One region of the Enterococcus gallinarum genome, then DNA from elsewhere that is predicted to be linked to it. Evidence: a T-box and tRNA genes for the amino acid it is inferred to sense, from the RefSeq annotation. Region 1 holds a T-box; the other holds one or more tRNA genes.
What was found. A T-box is a leader RNA that pairs with one kind of tRNA and senses whether it is charged. The one in region 1 lies ahead of serS (serine--tRNA ligase), so its partner is inferred to be a tRNA-Ser.

Region 1 (3,424 bases):
TTGGTTGTTTGTTTTCGTTTCCGGTTTTGGGCTTTACAGCTTCATTCAATTGATTTGTATTTTCACAGGTATCAGGTTCTTGTTTGTGACGTTGGCTACGACGTGCATAGGTATTTTTGTCAGACATATGACTTTATCCCTCCATTTATCATCATAAAGTAAAATAAGCGTAACATAACTGTAATATAGTTTCAACAATAGGGGGGTATTTCTTAGAATATTTAAAGAAAAAAGGTAGGAATTCTCATCCTACCTTGTTCTTCAATTTTTTTCAATTCGGGTAACTCCACCCATATAAGGAACTAGTACTTCTGGTATAGTCACACTACCATCTTCATTTTGATAGTTTTCTAATACGGCAGCAACAGTTCTACCGACTGCTAGTCCTGAACCATTTAATGTATGCATGTAATGAATCTTGCCATCGTTATCTCTATAACGGATCATTGCTCGACGTGCTTGAAAATCTTCACAATTAGAACATGAACTGATTTCTCGATATGTTTCTTGTGCTGGAATCCATACTTCTAAATCATACGTTTTAGCAGCAGAGAAGCCCATGTCACCTGTAGACAATGCCATTACTCGATAAGGAAGTTGTAATTTTTGTAAAATGTCTTCTGCATTTGCAGTCATTTTTTCTAATTCTTCATAAGAGTGTGCTGCTTCACTTAGTTTGACCATTTCAACTTTGTTGAATTGATGTAATCGAATTAATCCGCGAGTATCACGACCAGCACTTCCAGCTTCTGAGCGGAAAGAAGGACTTAATGCTGTGAAGTAAACCGGTAGTTGGTCAAGATCCAATATTTCTCCATTATAATAATTCGTTAAAGGAACCTCAGCAGTAGGAATCAAGGTAAGATCTGTTTCCGCTAATTGGAAAACATCTTCTTTGAATTTAGGAAACTGTCCAGTTCCAAACATTGCATCGCTATTAACAATATATGGAGTAATCATCTCAGTGTACCCATGCTCATAAACATGTTGGTCTAGCATAAAGTTATATAAAGCTCGTTCAAGACGGGCACCTAATCCTTTATAGTAGACAAACCGGCTACCGGCTACCTTTGCACCTCGTTCAAAATCTAATATTCCTAGGTTTTCGGCAATATCCCAATGAGGCTTTGCTTCGAAATCAAATTCTTTTGGTGTAGCCCAGCGTCTTACTTCAACATTGTCATCTTCATCTTTTCCAACTGGGACAGAGTCATGAGGCAGATTAGGTAATGTCGTTGCGATCAATTTGATTTCTGAATCAATTTTTGCAATCTCGTCATCAAGAGACTTGATTTTAGTACCGACTTCTTTCATCTCAGTAATTTTATCATCTGCTGCTTTTTTTGCTCGTTTTAGTTGAGCTATTTCTGCAGAAACTTCATTTCGAACTTTTTTTAATTCTTCTGTCTCTACTAGGAGTTGTCGTCTCCTTCCATCTAACTTTAAGAATTCTTCTAATACTTCTTTTTTTACTCCGCGAGTCTGTAATTTTGTTTGGACTTTGTCAAAATTTTGCCGAATCATTTTAATATCTAACATAATTCTTCCCCCTTGTTTTTCATATAAAAAAAGACCTTTTCATCCCTATTCTTGGGACGAAAAGATCTTTCGCGGTACCACCCGAGTTCAGCATAACGCTGCCCTTGTTGCCCGTAACGTGGGCACACGATCTTTCTTTCAAAAGATACACTTTTAATGAACTGGATTCCATTCTTTCCATTACTGATTCTCACCAACCATCAGTTCTCTGAAAAAGTAAAAAATGTACTAGGTTCTATGCTTTATTAGTAAGTATTTTCTCTAGAATAGCGAAAAAGCGTTAGTTCGTCAACCATAGTTTTGGGTATTTGATAAATCATTTCTCTTTAATGGGAGATGGATAATAAAGGAGGTCCAATCCGGAGTAGATTTTGCAAAAATGTAGCCACCATGCAAGGCAACGATGCTTTGAGCAATGGCAAGACCAAGTCCAGTTCCCCCAGTTTCCTGCGAACGTGATTCCTCCACTCGATAGAAGCGGTCAAATAAGGAGTCTAATGAATGTTTGGGAATCATTTGTCCATTGTTCTTAACTGTTAGAATGGCTTCTGTTCCTACTTTTTCCACTTCCATTACGATTTTGTCAGCGCCTTTTCCATACTTTAAAGCATTAGACAATAAATTATTGAAAACTCGTACAAGCTTCTCAGTATCACCGTCCATAATAATGTGCTCTGGGCGAGTGTGAGTCTCAATCTTTATTCCTTTACGAGATGCTTCTAATTCAAAATCTGCAGCTAGTTGTTCGACTAATTGCGCCATATCAAAAGAAATGACATTTATTGGGACGCTAGGCTGTCTTACTTTTGTGTATTCGAAAAGATCGTCTACTAAAGATTTCATTTGCTTTGCTTTGACATAAGCGGTATGAGTATATTTCAATAACTCTTCTTCAGAATGATATTGACGATCTTCAATCAGGCCTAGATAACCAATAATAGAAGTTAAAGGAGTTCGGATATCGTGACTAACATTTGTAATTAATTCATCCTTCGACTGTTCGATCCTTCGTTCATCTTCAATGGCGGCGACGGTACTATCTACCAAGCCGTTAATATTTGAAACAATCCGATTGAGGTCACCACGCAGTTCAAATGGAATACGATGATCATAATTTCCCTCTGCAATATAATGAAGCTCACTAATAATATGCCGTAGTTGCATTTGACGGTATCGACGAATCAAACGCCAATACAAAACAATCACATCTAATAAAAAGAACAAAGGGATAATGAAATTGCGGCCACTTTGAAAAATATCCGTGTTAAAAGCAGAAGTAAAAGCGTTTTTTGACTCATAGATCGCCTCCACTAACAACGGTGAATTCTCTCTTATAGAAGTCAAAATGACTAAAATCGCGACATTTAATAGAAGTAAAAGGATTACAGTAACGATTCCTTCTGCAAATAATTCACTGATTTCTTTAGAAGTGAGGGTGATACGTTTCTTTTTTTCTATTGGATTACTTCGCATCTATTTTATAGCCAACTCCCCACACTGTTTGAATGACTTTCTCGCCATCAGTTGCTTCTTCTATCTTATCACGCAGATGACTCACATGAACCATTACGGTTTTGGCTGACACGACACTCTCTTGCTTCCACACACGCTCAAAAATTTCATCAGCACTAAATACACGATTCGGATGGGATGCTAATAGGTAGAGAATACCAAATTCAAGAGCGGTCAATTGGATCTCATTTCCGGTGATTGTTTTTACTTCATGAGAATCACGATTAATGATCAATGAGCTAACTTCTAAGATATCTGGCTGATTAGAGGGAGCTTGCATTTTTGTTCGACGGAGCAGAGACTTGACGCGAGCCATCACTTCCAAAGGATTGAATGGTTTTGTTACATAGTCGTCTGCACCAGCAACTAGACC
Region 2 (3,424 bases), 910 kb from region 1:
ATGATCAGGTTGTCAACATTTCCCGCCAAGCCCCCGCGAACAGATAGGATCGCTAAGCAGCCAATCACTAAAGAGGCGACGAACATATCCAAAAAGCGGATATCAATCGCTTTTTTCACCCAGAGACCTGTAATGAACCCGATGCTGCCAATGAAAAAAGTAACAATGAAATCAGACCAATTGCCGCCAAAAATAATCATTAATGTACTGCTGACCACTCCAGCACTCAATACTTGTAACCAGAGAGGAAAGCTTGGTGTGACTTGATTGATCTCTTTAAGAGATGCATACAACTGCGGTAATGTGATCTGTTTTTCTGCGAACGACCGGGAAAGCCGATTGACGGCCACTATTTTCTCCAAATTGATCACACGATCATGAACATTTTCAACTTGAGCGTAGTGACTGCTTCGTAATCCCATAAAGATGCCTGTAGCGGTCACATAACTGATACTATTGGCTTCGCCAGCGTTAGCAGCGATACGATTCATGGTATCTTCGACTCGATAAACTTCGGAACCATTCTCCATCATGATTTTTCCTGCCAAGAGGCAAGTTTCTAACAATAACTCATTTGTTTCTTGCATTTTAACGCCTCTCTATCTTGAAAAGTAATCCTCCTATTAGTTTACCTTTTTCATTCCAATTCAACAAGAGAAGTATCCGGTGAGTTAAATAACTAATAATAAAGAAAATATCTTATTTTTTGAAAGCAACCATTTTATTTAAATTGGTAAAAAACTTCACAAATAGCGGTGTGGATATAATTGTAGAACAATTCAGACAGTTATAAGATAACGAAATGAGTATATTGTTTTTCAATTTGGAAAATCTCGGTTACAATTAGATAAAGGAAAAGGGGGATTTATTGATGCGAAGAAAGGTCTATACAAGAGAACATATTTTGAAGGCCGCGTATGAGTTGATCAATAAAGAAGGATTTGGCAACTTTACCGCCCGAAATATAGCAAAGCAAATGGGGATTTCAACACAACCGATTTATTTGGAATTTGAAAACATGCAGGATTTGAAAAACACTTTAGTTGAAGCGGTCTTCAAAGATCTTTCAGAAAACGTGTTTCCTGTTGAACGGACTGGTGATAAAGTCATTGATTAAGGATTAAACTACATTCACTTCGCACAAGAAAAACACAACTTGTATATTGCTCTTTTCGTAGATGACTATGGCGGAGGGAAATTGATGCACGATTTTTCGTCTGATTATTTCAAAAAATTGATCAAGTCCGAACCAAAGTATGCGGATCTATCGGAAGAAGCGATTACAGCCTTGCACAATGGTGCTTGGATCGTTGTTACCGGCATTGCTTCATTGATGTCAGCTGGAATCATTACGCCAACGGAGGAACAAATCATTAAGGTGATCGAGGAAACGATCACTGGGATTTTAGATAGAACAGACATTTTTATTTTTCAATAATAACGAATCTGCAACCATTTTTTCGGATGGATTGCAGATTTTTTCTTGACTTTTTCTGAAAAAAGTAGAAAATAAACGTTATGGAGAGTTGGCAGAGTGGTAATGCAGCGGACTCGAAATCCGCCGACCCGGTTCATCCCGGCGCGCAGGTTCAAATCCTGTACTCTCCTTACAGTAACGCTTTGAAGCGTTTGGCCTATCCTTGGTGATAGGCTTTTTTTGTTTTGTAAGTAAAGACATGGGGAGGAGGGGCCCGAGGTATGAGAAAAGCATCGTACACGACTCATAAAATTTAATTAATGAGTTGATTAGTTGATTCAGGCAAGCAGTGAGAGCTTAGGAAACGAGTTTTGATAATGTCATGCCATTGCTTCTTTTTTTGAACGAAATCGATTAAACTAGAAGAAAGAGAACAAGAAAGCAGAAGGTGATAAAATGGCTGAGTTTGAAAAAGATTATGTCATGCGCCAAACGAAATTAGCTGTTAAGGGACTATCCGTTTTTTTGAAGGATGAATCAGTAGATGAGATCATGCAGTTGGATGAACAGCAGAGTGGACAAAAGAAAGAGCCAGAAGAGGAAAAGCAGTTGGAGTAGCTGTTTAATTTCATAACAAAACAAGAAAGCACCTGCTATTAGTCCTAGCGAGGTGCTTTCAGTACGAATCGGTATCCTTCATTTGGATGAACTCCTTATGCAGTTTTAGTCAATTCTTGTACAGCTTGTTCGATCGTCACACCAGTTGCAAAACGGTTAGCATCTTTTTTATCAAAAACGATAAAAAGGTTCAGTTTTGTATCTAGAGTAACTCGATATTGTAGTTCTGTGTTATAGAATGTCATAGTCATTCTCCTTTCAGTGTTATTCGTAACGAAAGGCAACGGTTAAGTTGATAACGAAATTCCATGATCAGAATAACACGTTGCTTGGCGTCTGTCCAATAATAACTGAATGGTAGAGGAAGTTTACTAAAAATTTATTAAGGAGAACAGAAGTTATCTAAAAAAATCAAATAACAAATTTGTAAGGAAGCTCCTCTAGTGTCTGAGTAAAAAGCGGTATGAAGCGGTTTTGCTTGAAAAACTCTTTTTGTTGGGTTAAATATTTAATTTATTATATTTTTTTTAAATTTAATTTTACTCAATTTATGGTAAGATAAGATTTGTTTCAGGGAAAATGAAAAAGGAAAATGAAAATGGATGTGAAAATATGTGCGGAATTGTAGGTTTCGTTAATACTAAAGACCAAAAAGCCGAAATCATTGAACAGATGATGGATCGAATCATTCATCGCGGTCCTAATAGTTCTGGAAAATTCATTGATGACCAAGTTGCTCTTGGCTTTCGGCGTTTATCGATTATTGACTTAGAAGGCGGTACGCAGCCTATTTATAATGAAGATGGAACGAAAGTAATCATTTTTAATGGTGAAATATATAACTTTCAATCTTTAAGAGAAGAATTGATCCAAGCTGGACATGTCTTTACGACTCATGCAGATACTGAGGTTCTTCTTCATGGGTATGAAGAATGGGGAACTGATTTATTGCAAAGAGTTCGCGGCATGTTTGCTTTTGCCATTTGGGATCGCGAAAAGCAAGAACTCTTTGGGGCAAGAGATCATTTCGGAATCAAACCTTATTATTACGCGGAAATGAATGGTACATTCATGTTTGGTTCAGAAATCAAGAGTTTTTTACCACATCCAGATTTTGAAAAAGAATTGAATAAGGATGCCTTAAAACCCTATTTGACTTTTCAATATTCGCCACTAAATGGCGAGACTTTCTTTAAAGGCGTTTATCGCTTACAAGAAGGTCACTATTTTACTTATAAAAATGGCGTCATGGACATTCATGAATATTGGGATGCAGACTACAGTCATAAAGAAAACTATAGCAAAGAAGATTGGGTCCAAAAAATCGATGATACCGTTCAAGAATCGATTGCTGCACACAAAATCAGTGATGTAGAAGTAGGGTCATTT

Region 2: it has a tRNA-Ser gene. The T-box ahead of serS (serine--tRNA ligase) is inferred to sense a tRNA for this amino acid. The anticodon was not compared.

What each region holds. Positions count from the first base shown of each region.
Region 1 is NZ_CP050816.1:596,675-600,098, forward strand. It holds gene HED61_RS02850 (polysaccharide deacetylase family protein) at 1-127, opposite strand, end outside; gene serS (serine--tRNA ligase) at 262-1,539, opposite strand; T-box leader at 1,589-1,786, opposite strand; gene HED61_RS02860 (sensor histidine kinase) at 1,828-3,012, opposite strand; gene HED61_RS02865 (response regulator transcription factor) at 3,002-3,424, opposite strand, start outside.
Region 2 is NZ_CP050816.1:1,511,258-1,514,681, forward strand. It holds gene HED61_RS07455 (threonine/serine exporter family protein) at 1-587, opposite strand, end outside; partial or broken gene HED61_RS07460 (TetR/AcrR family transcriptional regulator) at 872-1,438, shown strand; tRNA gene HED61_RS07465 (tRNA-Ser) at 1,521-1,608, shown strand; gene HED61_RS07470 (hypothetical protein) at 1,874-2,035, shown strand; gene HED61_RS07475 (hypothetical protein) at 2,131-2,280, opposite strand; gene asnB (asparagine synthase (glutamine-hydrolyzing)) at 2,648-3,424, shown strand, end outside.